DNA from 2 places in the Neptunicella sp. genome. Region 2 is predicted to be linked to the other one. Evidence: predicted binding sites of a transcription regulator. Region 2 holds the regulator's gene; the other holds the start of a gene.
What was found. The regulator MetJ, encoded in region 2, represses methionine synthesis genes. The targets are predictions, from matches to a motif close to TAGACGTCTAGACGTCTA.
Positions count from the first base shown of each region.

Region 1: metA (homoserine O-succinyltransferase MetA) is a predicted target of MetJ. The motif match lies at 5,282-5,299, and genes of this name have one in related genera.

Region 1 covers NZ_JBLWWF010000016.1:44,693-52,763, forward strand. Annotated here, with positions in the region: gene ACTD55_RS13400 (phosphotransferase) at 1-195, shown strand, start outside; tRNA gene ACTD55_RS13405 (tRNA-Trp) at 286-362, shown strand; gene ACTD55_RS13410 (DNA polymerase III subunit psi) at 539-958, shown strand; gene rimI (ribosomal protein S18-alanine N-acetyltransferase) at 946-1,395, shown strand; gene cdd (cytidine deaminase) at 1,639-2,046, shown strand; gene ACTD55_RS13425 (cupin domain-containing protein) at 2,075-2,473, shown strand; gene ACTD55_RS13430 (DUF5655 domain-containing protein) at 2,473-3,042, shown strand; gene ACTD55_RS13435 (DUF3565 domain-containing protein) at 3,048-3,263, shown strand; gene ACTD55_RS13440 (hypothetical protein) at 3,287-4,288, opposite strand; gene ACTD55_RS13445 (hypothetical protein) at 4,285-4,950, opposite strand; gene metA (homoserine O-succinyltransferase MetA) at 5,369-6,286, shown strand; gene ACTD55_RS13455 (homocysteine S-methyltransferase family protein) at 6,309-7,355, shown strand; gene metH (methionine synthase) at 7,364-8,071, shown strand, end outside.
Region 2 covers NZ_JBLWWF010000014.1:21,272-29,342, reverse strand. Annotated here, with positions in the region: gene ACTD55_RS12170 (HlyD family secretion protein) at 1-630, opposite strand, end outside; gene ACTD55_RS12165 (TetR/AcrR family transcriptional regulator C-terminal domain-containing protein) at 765-1,424, shown strand; gene ACTD55_RS12160 (hypothetical protein) at 1,427-2,116, opposite strand; gene ACTD55_RS12155 (M56 family metallopeptidase) at 2,212-3,438, opposite strand; gene ACTD55_RS12150 (BlaI/MecI/CopY family transcriptional regulator) at 3,431-3,805, opposite strand; gene ACTD55_RS12145 (amidase) at 3,973-5,496, shown strand; gene metJ (met regulon transcriptional regulator MetJ) at 5,537-5,857, opposite strand; gene metB (cystathionine gamma-synthase) at 6,120-7,283, shown strand; gene metF (methylenetetrahydrofolate reductase) at 7,284-8,071, shown strand, end outside.

The DNA of each region.
Region 1 (8,071 bases), on a different contig from region 2:
CGTTATTTTGATATTGCCAATGCCGTGTTAGTCAATCAGTTGAGCAACAAAAATACCAAATTGTTATGTGGGTATTACGCCCGCATTAATGGGGTCACTGAAGCCTCGGTATTCAAGCAAGTGGTTGGCATGTTACCCGTCGCACAACTGACGGCCGACCTATGGTATGCGGCTGCCGAGCAGCAAACTGATTAAAAAAAAAGCGGACAGTTAAAAATTACCATTTGCTGATGGCTTTTTGCTTTACCTTTAAAGCCGCATAAGTATAATGCGCGATTCATCTGCAGGGGTGTAGTTCCAATTGGTAGAACAGCGGTCTCCAAAACCGATGGTTGGGGGTTCGAGTCCCTCCACCCCTGCCACTTTTCTTTAGTGTTTGAAAATCCCTCACACTTTGTCGTAAGCCTAATTGATTGAGTGACTAAGTTTTATGGTTTGCACCTCGAATGAGATATTTTCATTTCTCATCAGGGAAGAAGATGAAAGATAAACAACCCCTCGTGTTATCATCGCTATTTTATATGCTAATCTGTTTGCCATGAATGCCTTATCTGAATATCAACAAGCGGTGTTAGGTCAACTGGGTATTATCCAGTGGCGTTTACGCGATCCTGCTGTTAATGCACAGACTCAGTCTGAACCTGTAGCGGAATCTCCTGTAGTATCCACACCTCTGTCAGAAATAGTAAAGAATGTGGCACAGCCAGAAGATCTTGTAACAGCGACTCCAGCAGAAAATACCGTACAACAGATGAAGCTGGATCCGTTGTTTGCACAAGACGTACTACTGGCACTGGAACAGTTACAGCCAACCGTATCAGTAACCTTGGATTGGCAAGTGGGCGAGCAAATTCAACTCAACGAAAACCTATTAATCACACCACCTCTTGAGCAATTGCAGGCTCAACCTCAGCTTAAAAAGCAACTCTGGAATATTTTGCAACAGTGGCAGAAATAGTCTTTAGTCGGATTACTCCGCAGAATTATCAACCTGCTTTTCAGCTTCATTGTGCATGTCAGGCTTTTCCCTCATCAGAACAAACGTTTTTATCTTGCCTCGGTAATAAGTATTTTGCTTATCACGCCATACTTGATGATCAAGTGATTGGTTTCTATGTGGGGCATCAGGTGTTGGATGAGCTGACGTTAATTGATATTGGGGTGAGCTCAAACATGCGCGGTAAAGGATTTGGGCGGAACTTAATGACGCATTTTGAGCAACAATGCCAACAGCGTGGTGCCCAGCAAATCTGGCTGGAAGTCCGTGAATCAAACAGCGTTGCGATTAATCTGTACCAAGCGTTTGATTTTGCCGAGATTGAACATCGCAAAAATTACTATCCTACCGACAAAGGCTGGGAAGACGCCATCGTCATGAGTAAGATGTTTTTCTAGAGTATGAACAGAACATTAGCTCAGCAATTGAAAACAAACTTTCACGCAGAGACGCCAAGTCGCAAAGGGAAGTCATTTATTGCTCTGTCTGGATTTTTGCTCTTCGCGGCGTAAACACCGACCTGCATTTGAATGAATACCGTAGGACGGGGTTTAGCTCGTCACTGAATTACCTTGCCGATTGACGCTCGTGTCATTTTACCTGAGACTAATAGACCGTCTAAATCAGGAAAAAAATGATCAATGAAGACACTTTCACCAACGGATGTTAGCGCCTTGATGGCAGAAGCTGAGCAAGTTATCGGCAAGGCTTATGAACCCTATTCTCATTATCCGGTAGGGGCCGCAGTATTATTGGACAATGGCGAGGTGATCAGTGGCGTCAATATCGAGAATGCTGCGTACCCGTCGGGTATCTGTGCCGAAAGAGTGGCGTTGGGGAACGCGATTAGCCAGGGTTATAAAAATATTGTTGCCGTGGCTGTGTATTCACCCAAGGGGGATATTAGTCCTTGCGGCATGTGTCGTCAGTTTATCTCTGAATTTGGCGCCGATATTTTATTGGTATTCCAATGGCAAGGTGAGATCAAACAAGTCACGATTAAGGAATTGCTGCCCTTTTCATTTGACCAGGCAATGGTGAATTCATAACTGAAAATGCATTAACGGTGGGAAATTGATGACAGCTGAAAAAGCCAATATTGCTAACGAGTTTGTGGTGTTAGGGCCGGATAAAATGGCCACCAAAGTGCCAGTGACGCCCACCATCTATCAGCAACTGGACGATAACTTTAATCATTTTAAAGGACACGAACTGATTGCCAGTTATGATTTCGATTCTGACTGGGGCAGTTGGGAAATGCATCCTCAAGGGGATGAAGTTGTGATCCTGTTATCCGGCGAAGCTACTTTTGTTATTGATGACGGGCAACAACTGCATTCGTTAACGCTACAGCAGTCCGGTGAATATGTGATTGTGCCCAAAGGCTTATGGCATACCGCTAAAACTAGCGTTGCCACCCGTATGCTGTTTATTACTCCCGGTGAAGGTACGCAACATAAGGCCGATGAAAAATAATGTCCAATCCCGAACAGATGATGGCCGCGGTCGCCTCAACTTTGCAACAGCGCACTGGTAAAACCTTGCACCAGTGGATTGAGTTGGTTGAGCACAGTGGCATTGATCCACTCAATCAGAATGACGTCAGGCGCTGGTTAAAACAGCAACATGGTATAGCGCAAAATTCTCAATGGGCGATTGCTGATGCTGCGGCGCGGGCTGCCGGTTGGCAACCACCGACGCTGGAAGAATATATCTCCCAACAATATGCTGGTGCCAAAAGTGAGTTGTTACCTATTTTTGAACGTTTACAACAATTGATTTTGGCGCTGGGGGCGGATGTACAAGTTGAAGGACGCGCCAGTTATATTCCCTTTATGCGCAAACGTCAGTTTATTGCTATTGCCGCCGCGACAAAAAAGCGGGTGGATGTGGGGCTGCGTTTTACTGATCCTCCTGTATCAGCTTTGCTACAACCGGCCAATGCGCCCGGTCAGGCCACCCATAAAATCAGTTTAACCAGCATCAATGCGATCACCACCGAAGTGGAAACATTGCTGGTCGCTGCCTATCAACAAAATGGCTAGCAGATATGCAGCAACCGATTCAAGGCTATCATCTGGATGAAGAACAACATTGGGTGGCCGAGCTGGTGTGTGGACATTTTCAACATGTGCGGCACAACCCGCCCTGGACAAATCGCCCGTGGGTCATCACCGAACAGGGCAGGCAATCGATGTTGGGTCACCAACTTAATTGCAAAAAATGTGATGAAGGTGCACCGAGGGATGTTAAACATTTAGTTTAGATCTGAGATATGAACAACTGTTACTAATCCAGCTTTAAAATATCATTTAAAAACTTACGTTCCAATTTTGTAAGTTCATCATTTGATTGTCCATATTGTTTCAAAAGCCCCGGTGATTCCGATTCAATCAACTTCGATTGAACAATATCCATAGAGGAAGAAAATATTCTGGCACCATGCTCAAGCAATATTTTTATATTGCTTATAAGCCTGGAGGTTTCATCAGGATTTTGATTGTTTTCATTTTTAAGCTTGGAAAGCAGCATATATAAAGCATAGCTATTATCTCCAACATGTCGTTCAAGCATAATTTCCAACTCTTTATTGTCTCCAAACGCTGCTGTCTTGGAAAGAATATCCCAAGGTAAACTTGTTGTGCCTGGCTCTGTCCACATCAGCCGTATTTCATCACTGTCCAATTGAGCAACCAATAACTCGATCAACTTATAATCTTTGGTTTTCCCATAGCCGATATATAACAAATCTAATGGAACAATATCAACTCCGCGATCAATAAGATCTTTAGCTAATGTGAATGGTATCCGCCCACGTTCATTCATTAATAAAAGACCGATCAATGATACGTTTTGATTTTCATATATTGAAAAATTCTCATTTACTGAAATCTTGCCATTATCTATAGCTGCAATTAGGCCATCTGAACCCATCCTAAAGTACGTTAATACTAATTCTACTTTGGGTAACATTTGAGTCAATGTTTCGCGGGAAATAGGTTCTAAAGGTTCATAGTAAGTATTGGATAAACATTCTATAACAGCTTCATCTGTCTTCGTATGTTCCTTCATCAACCATAACAAACGATAAACTGATTGACTGCTGGAGGCGTAAGATACGAGAGCCTTATTGATTTTACGAGATTTCTGCTGAGTTTTATTTACATCATCTACTTGTACATAACTACAATCTGGCAATATATCATCTTGAGAATCGGTGACTGCAATTGTTGAGCTTAAAGGACAAATCATTAACATCACAGTAATGAAAGTTTTTGTAATTGTCTTCATGACATCCAACCTCCAAGTTTATAAATATAACTTGTTAACTTGCCGCAAGTTTCATCAAAAGATGACCACCAAGCAGCGCAATTTGCCTCTGTCTGGTTTGTGTAATAAGCCCCTATAGCACCTATTACCACTCCACTATAGTAAGTTCCGGATGCGGAGTAACACTGCTTCTGCTTAGCACTTTGAACTATAACATCGCAAACCTCGTCCATCTCTAGGCTAAACTTCCCATCACAAAAAGATTTGCTTGCTGTTATATTGTCATAACACACGTCATGATTATTACACGCACCTTCAAATGATGTTTTCCAACTTTCATATGGGTAACCTCCCGGAATTGAGCACCCATTTGTGCGTGGAGTAGCAAGAGCCGTTGGTTTCCCGTAACACCCGTTTGGTTTTTTCGCTAGAACTGCCTGGCATGCCGTTCTTAGTGCTTGTTGCTCATCTACGTTAACGTAATCATCCAAGAAGTTTTGATATCGATACAGCGATTCAAACTCTAACTTTAACCACATTATGTCCATTGGATAATAGGTTCCGTAAACAACAATATGTTCAATATCATTGCCAATATCTTCAACTGCTTTGGAATTGAGTGATGCAATTACAATCCAAATTGTAAGAATAAATGAAAGTATAGGAGGGAAATTTTTTTGCATGTTCCTATTCCTTTAGTAATTTTACCTGTAGTTGTGATCGCGTATATCAATGATTATTAATTACTTTATTTCGTCAATTGCTTGCATTCAAATGGTCAAATAATAACCACTATAAGAATATATGAGCTAGATAATTAAGTTAGTCAAGAAAATTTTAAAGAATGTTAAACCCTGTTTTTCCTATATACTTTCCATATTCTTGAAGTATATCTAGTCATGCTCGCCAAGAAAGGTTCTTCCATTATCCGCAAGATGGTGTCAAGGGTATTACTATTCTAAAGTTGAGTGTCGTTGTATATCAAAAATCGTGAATGTAATTCTAAAATTCATTTAGACGTCTAGACGTAAAGATGTTGATTTGTTCTATGGTAATTGGCAAGATACGCGCATGGTCTGCTAAATTACATCAGGAATCGTTATGCCAATCCGGATCCCCGTTGATTTACCCGCATTAAATGTATTAAGCGAAGAAAACATCTTTGTGATGGATACCGAGCGAGCGATTAATCAGGATATTCGCCCGATGGAAGTGGGAATTTTAAACCTGATGCCAAATAAAATAGAGACGGAAGTGCAAATCCTGCGCTTATTATCTAATACGCCGCTACAAATTAATGTGGATTTGATTCGCATCGATAATCAGGCACCCAAAAATACGCCTAAAGCACACATGGATAATTTTTATTATCAGTTTGAACAGGTGGTCAACAAAAAATACGATGGCTTGATCGTGACGGGTGCACCGCTGGCGATGCTGGATTATCAGGATGTGAAATACTGGGACAAAATGCAGATAGTGATGGATTGGGCGCGTCGTCATGTCCAGTCCACCATGTTTTTATGCTGGGCGGCTCATGCTGCCTTGTATCATTATTTTGGCTTAAACCGTAAACTGAATGAACAGAAGTTGTGCGGGGTTTTTCCCCATCAGGTCAATTTTGAACATGATGAGTTAATGCGTGGTTTTGATCCGGTTTTTTACGCCCCCCATTCCCGGTACGGGGAAATCAGTATGGCGGATTACCAATCGGTGCCGGAGTTAAATATATTGGCCAGTTCGACTCGTACTGGCGCCCATATTGTGGCTTCCCAAGACAAGCGACTGGTATTTGTGACCGGACATCCGGAATACGATCCTGAGACATTGGATCAAGAATATCAGCGGGATATACGTGAAGGGCTTAATCCAAGTGTGCCTGAAAACTATTATCCAAATGATGATCCGAGCCAACCACCCAGCGTAACATGGCGTTCACATGGCACTTTATTGTATGCCAACTGGTTAAATTACTATGTCTATCAGATCACGCCTTATGATTTATCTGATATTAAATAAATTTGATTTGTAGAGGTTTATCTTGCAGCAAACTGAACATTTACTAAAACAAGCATTGGCAGAGCGTATTTTGATCCTTGATGGTGCTATGGGTACCATGATCCAGCGCCATAAGCTGGAAGAAGCCGATTATCGCGGGACACGATATGCTGACTGGCATACCGATATTAAAGGCAATAACGATTTGCTGGTGCTGACTCAACCAGATATTATTTTTGATATTCATTGCCAGTATCTGGCGGCCGGTGCGGATATTATTGAAACCAACACCTTTAATGCCACAACCATCTCGATGGCTGATTATGAAATGCAGTCATTGTCTAAAGAGATCAATATTGAAGCGGCCAAATTGGCGCGTAAGGCCGCGGATAAATACAGTACACCGGACAAACCCCGTTTTGTTGCGGGCGTATTAGGCCCGACGAGTAAAACCGCCTCGATCTCACCGGATGTCAACGATCCCGGTTTCCGTAACATATACTTCGATCAATTGGTTGAGGCTTATATGGAGTCTACCCATGCGTTGATTGAAGGGGGCGCGGACCTGATTTTGATCGAAACCATTTTTGATACCCTCAATGCCAAGGCTGCGGCCTTTGCGGTAGAGCAGGTATTTGAAGATTTGGGCGCACAATTGCCGGTGATGATTTCCGGTACTATTACCGATGCGTCAGGACGCACTCTTTCCGGTCAAACCACCGAAGCGTTTTATTATTCCTTACGTCATATCCAGCCAGTGTCTTTTGGTTTGAACTGTGCCTTGGGGCCGGATTTGTTGCGCCAGTATGTGCAGGAGCTATCGGATGTGAGTGAATGTTTTGTTTCGGCTCATCCGAACGCCGGTTTGCCGAATGAATTTGGTGAATACGATATGGAAGGTGATGAAATGGCGGTGCACATTAAAGAATGGGCACAATCCGGATTGCTGAATATTGTTGGAGGGTGTTGCGGCACCTCACCGGAACATATTCAAGCCATTGCCAATGCCGTTGAGGGCGTGGCACCTCGTCAAATCCCTGAGCGCGAAATTAAAATGCGTTTATCTGGCCTTGAGCCGTTCGTCGCATAGGAAGTTTTATGACTCAACAAACAGCCAGTTTTATTAATGTCGGAGAACGCACTAACGTCACCGGCTCCGCTATGTTCAAACGCCTGATTATGGAAGGCGATTTTGATACCGCCTTAGATGTGGCCCGCCAGCAAGTGGAAAATGGCGCACAAATTATCGACATCAACATGGATGAAGCCATGTTGGATTCTGAAGCCGCGATGCAGCGCTTTTTACATTTAATTGCCTCGGAGCCGGATATTTCGCGGGTACCAATTATGCTCGACTCCTCCAAATGGAGTGTTATCGAAGCCGGGCTTAAATGTGTACAAGGTAAGGCGATTGTAAATTCCATCAGCTTAAAAGAAGGCGAAGAAGCCTTTTTGCATCATGCCAAGCTGGTTAAACGCTATGGTGCCGCTGCGGTCGTTATGGCCTTCGATGAAACAGGTCAGGCCGACACCGAAGATCGCAAATATGAAATCTGTGAACGCAGTTATAAATTGCTGACCGAGAAAATCGGCTTTCCAGCGGAAGATATTATCTTTGATCCGAATATTTTTGCCGTGGCTACCGGTATTGAAGAACACAACAATTATGCAGTGGACTTTATTAACGCCACGCGCCGAATTAAACAAAACTTACCTCATTGCCACGTGTCCGGCGGTTTATCCAATGTATCGTTTTCATTCCGGGGCAATAATCCTGTGCGCGAAGCCATGCACTCGGTGTTTTTA
Region 2 (8,071 bases):
GGTTAGCTGGTTTTTGGCAAAATCCAGCTCGGATTGAACAACACTAATTTGTGCTTCAGCACTACTACGTTTGGTCTCCAGCACCGCTACCATTTGCGTAGCAGCCGCTTTAGCCGCAGTCGCCTGAGCAACTTTAGCTTTAGCCACCTGTACTGCGGCTTCCGCATTTTGCAATTGCTGTTTAGAGTCATATGACTGACTCTCCAGCACTTTAAAGCGCTTTAACTCTAATTCGGCACGATGCAATTCCGCACGGGCAGCATCAATATTCGCCGACGCTTCATCCAACTTTTTATCTTGTAAGGCAAATTGCGCGTCGGCGTCTGCCAATGCAGCCTGGCTAACCGCCAACTGTGCCTGAGCTTGCTTAACTTTAGCCTGATAGTCTGCAGGATCAATTTGAATCAATAACTGGCCTTTTGCGACTCGCTGATTTTCCTGCACTGCCACCGCTGCTATTCGTCCAGTAATCTCGGGGCGGATTGCTATCGTATCAGCCTTAATATAAGCATTGTCAGTTTCTTCGGTAAAACGCCCATGTTGGTACCATTGCATAGCGGCCCGAGCAGCAAAGAACAGTAAAGTGAGTGCGACCAAGGTAAATATCACTTTTTTAATGGTGAATTTCATAGGTAAAAGGATCCATACAAGAGAATAGCAATTGAACAATGTGTAATGTATATTACACTACACAAAAATTCAAGTCCTGTTATAGAATCAATTATTTGATAACATCACAGTTCAGATAATAGGTAGTCATATTGATGAATAATGAAAATCCCACCTTAAGTTGCGCTGATGAAAATTATACTCCGAGAGAAAAGGGGCTATTAAGGCGTGATAAAATACTCGATGCTGCTACGGAAGTATTTTGTCGCAACGGATTTGACGCTGCCAGCCTACAGGAAATTATGGCTGAAGCAGGTGGATCACTGGCAACCTTGTATCGGTTATTTGGGAACAAAGAAGGTCTGTTTCAGGCTGTGATTGAGCGCACCTCCGGACAAATGGTGGATAAGTTGAGTTCCACATTTGCCCGGGAGCAGGACCCGGTTGATGTATTACATGCCATGGGAATCAGCTTTCTCGATCTACTGTCCTCTCCCCAGGTCGGAGCCATCCATCGCCTTCTTATTTCCGAATCAGGGCGCTACCCGCAACTGCGTGAAATTTTTATCAAAACCGCTCCAGAGAGAAACCTCAGAGCAGTGGCGGATTATTTACAATCGCTGGTCGATGCCGGTTATTTGCAATTAAATGATTGTTATATGGCCGCTCAACAGTTACTTAGCATGTTTAAAGGTAACTACCATATGCGTTGTGTATTAGGTGACACTGTGGTGTTATCCGATGACGAGAAGAAACGCTATGTCGAAAATGCCGTGTCAATTTTTCTGAATGGTTGTGCGAAAAAGTACACATAAAATTACTCCCGGACACCGGCAGAAAAAGTGCATCCACCAAAGAAGTAATCTTCTACCGGGGTGATACTCGTCACCTTTATGCGGCCAATTGAGTCAGCACGCGTCTGTTGCTCCACAACTAAATAGAACCACCACTGTCGATCCTGACTGCGCAATTCAATATAGGGATATTCAGTCACCCGCCAAATCCCGGTCAGGGAAGCTTGTTGCTCGGCGCTCAATGGTTGGTCAAAAGACATCTGATAGTGCTGATCGGCGGTTAACTTAATACTGCCCGTTGGCGTGCAGTCGTCGGTATGAAACTGGCGTAGCAAGCTTGAGACTTGATCCCGTTGCTGTCGATTGATGTTGTCCGGTATTAAAAACAACCCCAGGCTATTATTGCTAAACCATTGATTGCCCGTAACCAGTGGCTGAACTGAATTTATATTCCAGCCCAGTGTCGCCAGCCGCAATTGTACTTCATCAATTGTATTGGGATCGTTGAGTACCAGTGCATACATCAACGTTGATTGCTGAATAGCAGCCGGAAATTCATAGTCATTAGTTAACACATCAAAGCCCGCCTCGTTTAGCGTACTAACGATTTGACTGGTTTGGTCGTCGCTTAAATAGCGCTGATTGACTATCACTCTGGTCGCACTGCATGCACTCAATAGACACAAACTAAAACACAGCGATAGCCATTTCATAACAACACCAAAAATGAAATTGATCAGAAATTCAGTCGACATCGCCCCAGCAATAAAAATGTTGAGGCAATAAAAGCCAGAAAAAACAGACCGTTTTAATTAACTATCTTAATCCCTTCAACCAGCGAGTTACGTGGCGAGCTAGTTTGATCCAGCAAATAGTCCAGTTGTACCAGCAAGTTGGTTTGCTTTTGCGCCTGCCCACCAACAATACGCGGCTTATATCGCCATTGTTGCAACGCCTTGATTGATTCCTTTTCAAATACTTGCTCCGGTATGGCCTTGATCACTTTAATATTCGACGTGGTACCATCTACATCAATATCAAATTGCAATACAACTGACCCTTCTATTTTTTGCTCAGCGGCTTCCAGCGGATAGAGCGGTTCCACTCGCTGCACCGGTGAGGCTAAATTCACTTGCGTTTTATCAATCGTGGCTGGCTGTTGATTAGCCATCGCGATCCCGGTTAAAAGCCCGCCTGACAACATTAATACCGTTGCAACCAAACTAACTTTTGCCGAACCACTGTGTTGAATTAACTTAATGCGCTTTTTCATACTGTGTTTATCTCCGTACTGTGAATAAATCGTCATGGGTTGTAGTGACACTTCCGCACAGCGCAATAATGCTTTGCTATACAGAATTTTTTCTTGTTGATTTTTATTGATTAATACCACCTCATCACAAGCTAACTCCTGACACCGGCGAAAAGCTTTATACCCAATCCACACCAATGGGTTAAACCAGAACAGCGCAACAACAACCAACCCACACAAATTAAAAACGTTATCCCGGCGGCGGTAGTGCACTAACTCGTGTTGCAAGATCATCTGCTGTTGGGCCGCAGTAAAGTCGGCTTGGAATGAGCTAGGAACAATTAATCTGGGTCTAAATATTCCTGTTAACACTGGCCCGGCGACGTAACGGGAGGTACTAATAATGAGTTGTTGAGGAAAATGCGTTGGTAACTCAATATTCTTCAGCGGCGTTAATGATAATTGGCTAAATCGCCATTGTTGCCACCAAGCAACTGCCATGACAGCTAACGCCCCAATCATCCAAATGAACTGCCAACTAAATAACGAACCCACTTTCTGACTCTGGCTGGAAAAGCCCACTACATAACGATTAATGCTGTGGTTATTCAGACTCACCAAATCCACCGGTAGATTGTTAACTAGCAGTGCCAGCGGCACCAATAACCACAATAGGTAAACCGTTCTGGCTCCCAAATCTTCCACCGCTTTTCGTTCTAGCAGAAGCATGAGCAATAGAATCACGCTCAATACCAGTTGTTGTGACAGAATCCAGCTAGCCATTGTCTTTCTCCCACTGTTCAATCAATGCCTTTAGCTCATCCACATCCTGTTTAGACAAGGAATCCGCTTCCGCAAAACCAGCAACTAACGGGGCAACGCGGCCTTCAAATAAACGCCGCACCAAGCTTTTACTTTCATTCACTACATAGGATTCCCGTTCTAGCAACGGAAAATAAAGGTAACTACGCTGTTGCTTGTCAAAATCGATGGCACCTTTTTTAACCAAACGGCTTAATAAGGTTTTAACCGTTTTATCATGCCAATCCTTGTGGCGATTAAGCCGCTCAATAATGTCATTGGCTGATGCTGGATATTGCTCCCATAACGCATCTAATACTTCAAATTCAGTTTTGCTTATTTCAGTCATGATTTTCTCGATTACAAATGTAGTCAATAAATTAAGATTACACTTGTAATCAAGAAGCGCAAGTGAAATAACAACTATTTTACAAATAATGAATTGATTAAGTTCATCAGAGGTTGGACAAAAACCAAGCAACAGCGGTATAACAGAAATAAAAAAGGATAATAATCATGAAAACCGTACTGAAGATCGTTCTATTGCTACTCAGCCCCAGTCTATTCGCGGCGCCCAAGCTAGAAGAGCTCACCATTAACCAGACCCAGCAATTATTTACGTCTGGTGAACTGACCAGTGAACAACTGGTCAATTATTATCTGGAGCGAATTAGCCATATTGATCAAAATGGTATCAAGCTCAATTCAGTGGTGCAGATCAACGAGGAAGCATTAGCTGAGGCCAAACAACTGGATCAAGAAAGACAACACCATATTATTCGTGGTCCATTGCACGGTATTCCAGTGTTACTCAAAGACAATATTGATACCGCAGACGGAATGGCCAATACAGCGGGCTCATGGGCATTAAAAAGTAATTTTCCTGAAGATGATGCGTTTTTGGTCAAACAATTACGTACCGCGGGGGCAATTATTTTAGGTAAAACCAATTTAAGTGAATGGGCTAATTTTCGTTCCAGCCATTCTTCCAGTGGCTGGAGCGGCTTATACGGGCAAACCAAAAATCCCTACGATCCTACTCGCAGCCCCTGTGGTTCAAGCTCCGGCTCCGGTGTCGCTGTCGCAGCAAACCTGACCCTGTTAGCCGTGGGTACCGAAACCGATGGTTCGGTGACTTGCCCTTCATCATTAAACGGTATTGTCGGTATCAAACCCAGCCTGGGAACGGTCAGTCGCGATGGCATCATTCCTATCGCCCACAGTCAGGATACCGCCGGCCCCATGGCACGCACAGTAACGGATGCCGTTTATCTGCTCGATAGTATGGTCGCCTTTGATTCCACTGATAAACAAGCGCAAAAAAGTGAAACAGATTTTGCCAGCCATTTAAAAGCCGATGGGTTAAAAGGTAAACGAATTGGCATAGTTCGCCAGCTAATGGGTTACCAACCCGATGTAGATGAACTGTTTGAACAGGCTGTTAACGTATTAAAAAAACAAGGCGCGGTGATTGTTGATGATGTAACGCTAGGCGACAGTGGTGAATGGGGTAAAGCCGAATACGAAGTACTGCTATATGAATTTAAAACTGATTTAAACCAATATTTATCTACCACCGCTGAAGGGTTACCTAAATCCTTACAAGACTTGATTGATTTTAATAATCAGCATCAACAACAGGAAATGCCCTACTTCAGACAGGAAATTTTTCAGCAAGCCCAGCAGAAAGGTCCATTAACTGACAAGTTGTATCAGGATGCGTTAAAAAAGGCTAAATCATTAACCGGTAAACAGGGCATTGATGCGGCATTACAACAACATGATCTGGATTTACTGATTGCCCCCAGTAATCAACCTGCCTGGAAAACTGACTGGATCAATGGCGACCACTATACTGGCGCCGCGTCATCACCCGCAGCGATTTCCGGTTATCCACATATTACCGTGCCAATGGGCCAAGTACATGGTTTACCGGTGGGGTTATCCTTTTTCTCGGGAATGTTATCGGAAGGAACCTTAATTGAAGCGGCTTATGGATTTGAGCAGGCAACTCAACACCGTAAACCACCTGAGCTATAGTAAACAAAGTCGACTGCCGTTGGCCACGGCAGTCGGGCATTTAGATCAATTCATCCTCGTCAATCTCGATCCCCATTTGCTGCATAATTTTACGTGCTTCAGAGGGAATACGATGCTCATTGTCTTTACGCAAATCGTCATCATTAGGCAAAGGTTGATCGGTAAACGCATGCAAAAAGGCTTCACATAACAATTCTGAATTAGTCGCATGACGCAAGTTGTTAATTTGCCGACGAGTGCGCTCATCAGTGAGTACTTTCAACACTTTGAGGGGAATAGAAACAGTGACTTTTTTTACCAGTTCACTTTTTTTACCGTGCTCTGCATAGGGATGAATATAATTGCCATTCCATTTAGCCATATCAGGTCTACTCTTGGTTATTAATAAATAACTGTGTTGATTTATAGCCCAATCAGCTATCAGCACAATTATTAGATTATTGTAAGGGTCTGTTTATCTTTCATATTCCTCACTGTTAAGAAATGAAAGATAAACAGACCCTACTCTGCAACGAAATTCTAACGGTTAGCGGTATTTAGTCAACTTTAGATGTCTAAACATCTTGACGGCTTGACTATCTTTCTTTACATTTGGACGTCTAAACGTCCAAACAAGGATAATTATGTCAAAACTCAACAGCCAGACGATAGCGGTACGCAGCGGAATTGAAACCGATCCGGTCTATGGTGCGGTAGTACCTCCGGTTTATATGACCAGTAACTTTGCCTTCGAAGATTTTCGTGAGCCGGGTCAGTTCGATTACGCCCGTTCCGGCAATCCAACCACCAAACTGTTAGAGAAAACCTTGGCAGATATGGAACAAGGCGCCGGTGCCGTGGTAACCAATTGTGGCTTGGCTGCAATAACCTTGGTTATGCAGTTGTTGGAGCAAGGCGATACGTTAGTTGTGCCCCATGACAGCTATGGTGGCAGCTTGCGGTTATTTAAAGCGTTAGCCAATAAAGGACATTTTATCTTAGACGTGGTGGATCAAACTGATCCCGAAGCGCTTAAACAGGCCTTAGCTAAAAAACCGGCAATGATATGGTTAGAAACACCGAGCAATCCATTGTTAAGACTCGTGGATATTCAGGCGATTTGTGAAGTAGCCAAAAAGCAGGGAACCAAGGTCACCGTAGATAACACTTTTCTGTCACCAATATTGCAGCAACCATTAACCTTGGGCGCCGATTTTGTAGTGCATTCCTGCACTAAATATATTAACGGCCATAGTGATGCACTAGGTGGTGTGGTGGTATGTGCCGATGCTGAAATCGCTGAAAACTTAGGCTGGTGGGCCAATTGCCTTGGTTTAACCGATTGTTCTGCCTTAAATAATTATATGATTTTACGTGGGGTTCGTACCTTATCAGCGCGTATGGCGGTGCATCTGCAAAATGCTGAAAAATTGGTCAATGCCCTTATCTCTCATCCAGCAGTGGATAAAGTGTACTACCCCGGTCTGGCCTCGCATCCCGGCTATGAGATTGCCAAAAAGCAACAGAAAGGGTTTGGCGGCATGCTCAGTTTTGAATTAAAAGGCGGCGAAGCCGAAGTCGAAACCTTGCTTAACAATATTAATCTGTTCTCAATTGCCGAATCTTTAGGGGGCACCGAGAGTTTAATTTGTTATCCGTCTACCATGACCCATCGAGCAATGGATGAACAATCCCAATTAACCGCAGGGATCAGTAAGACCTTGTTAAGAATATCCGCCGGCGTAGAGTATGGTGACGATCTTGTCGCTGATCTGGTTGCCGCATTGAATAAAATTAAGGAAGCATAAATGGTGTCTTACGCACGGGGTATCGATGCCCTGAACCAATCTTTATCACAATTAAAAGACATCAATGTGTCCTTTGAGTTTTTCCCGCCCAACAGCGAACAAATGGAACAGACCTTGTGGAAATCTGTCGAGCGATTAGCTCCGCTTAAGCCCGCCTATATGTCGGTTACTTATGGAGCAAATAGTGGTGAGCGTGACAGAACACATGAGGTGGTCAAACGGATCCAGACTCAAACCGGAATTAGTGCGGCACCGCATTTAACTTGTGTAGACGCCAGCCGCGATGAACTTAAAAGTATTGCCCAGGATTACTGGAATAACGGAATACGCCGCATAGTCGCTTTGCGTGGTGATTTGCCAGCTGGCATGGAAAAGACCGAAATGTACGCCAGTGATCTGGTGAGTCTGTTAAAAGAGGTGGCGGACTTTGATATTGCTGTTGCTGCCTATCCCGAAGTCCACCCGGATGCACCGAATAGCCAGTTTGATTTGCTTAACCTGAAACGCAAAGCCGAAGCGGGTGCGAATCAGGCAATCACCCAGTTCTTTTTTGATGCTGAAGTGTATTTGCGCTTTAGAGATCGCGCTGCGGCCGCTGGAATTGATGTGGACATCGTGCCAGGCATTTTACCTGTAACCAACTACAAAACGCTGGTTAAGTTTGCCGGCATGACAAATGTTCACGTGCCTGACTGGTTGCACAAAATGTATGACGGCTTAGCCGATGACGATCAAACCACCCGTAACTTGCTGGGTGCCAGTATATCGATGGATATGGTAAAAATTCT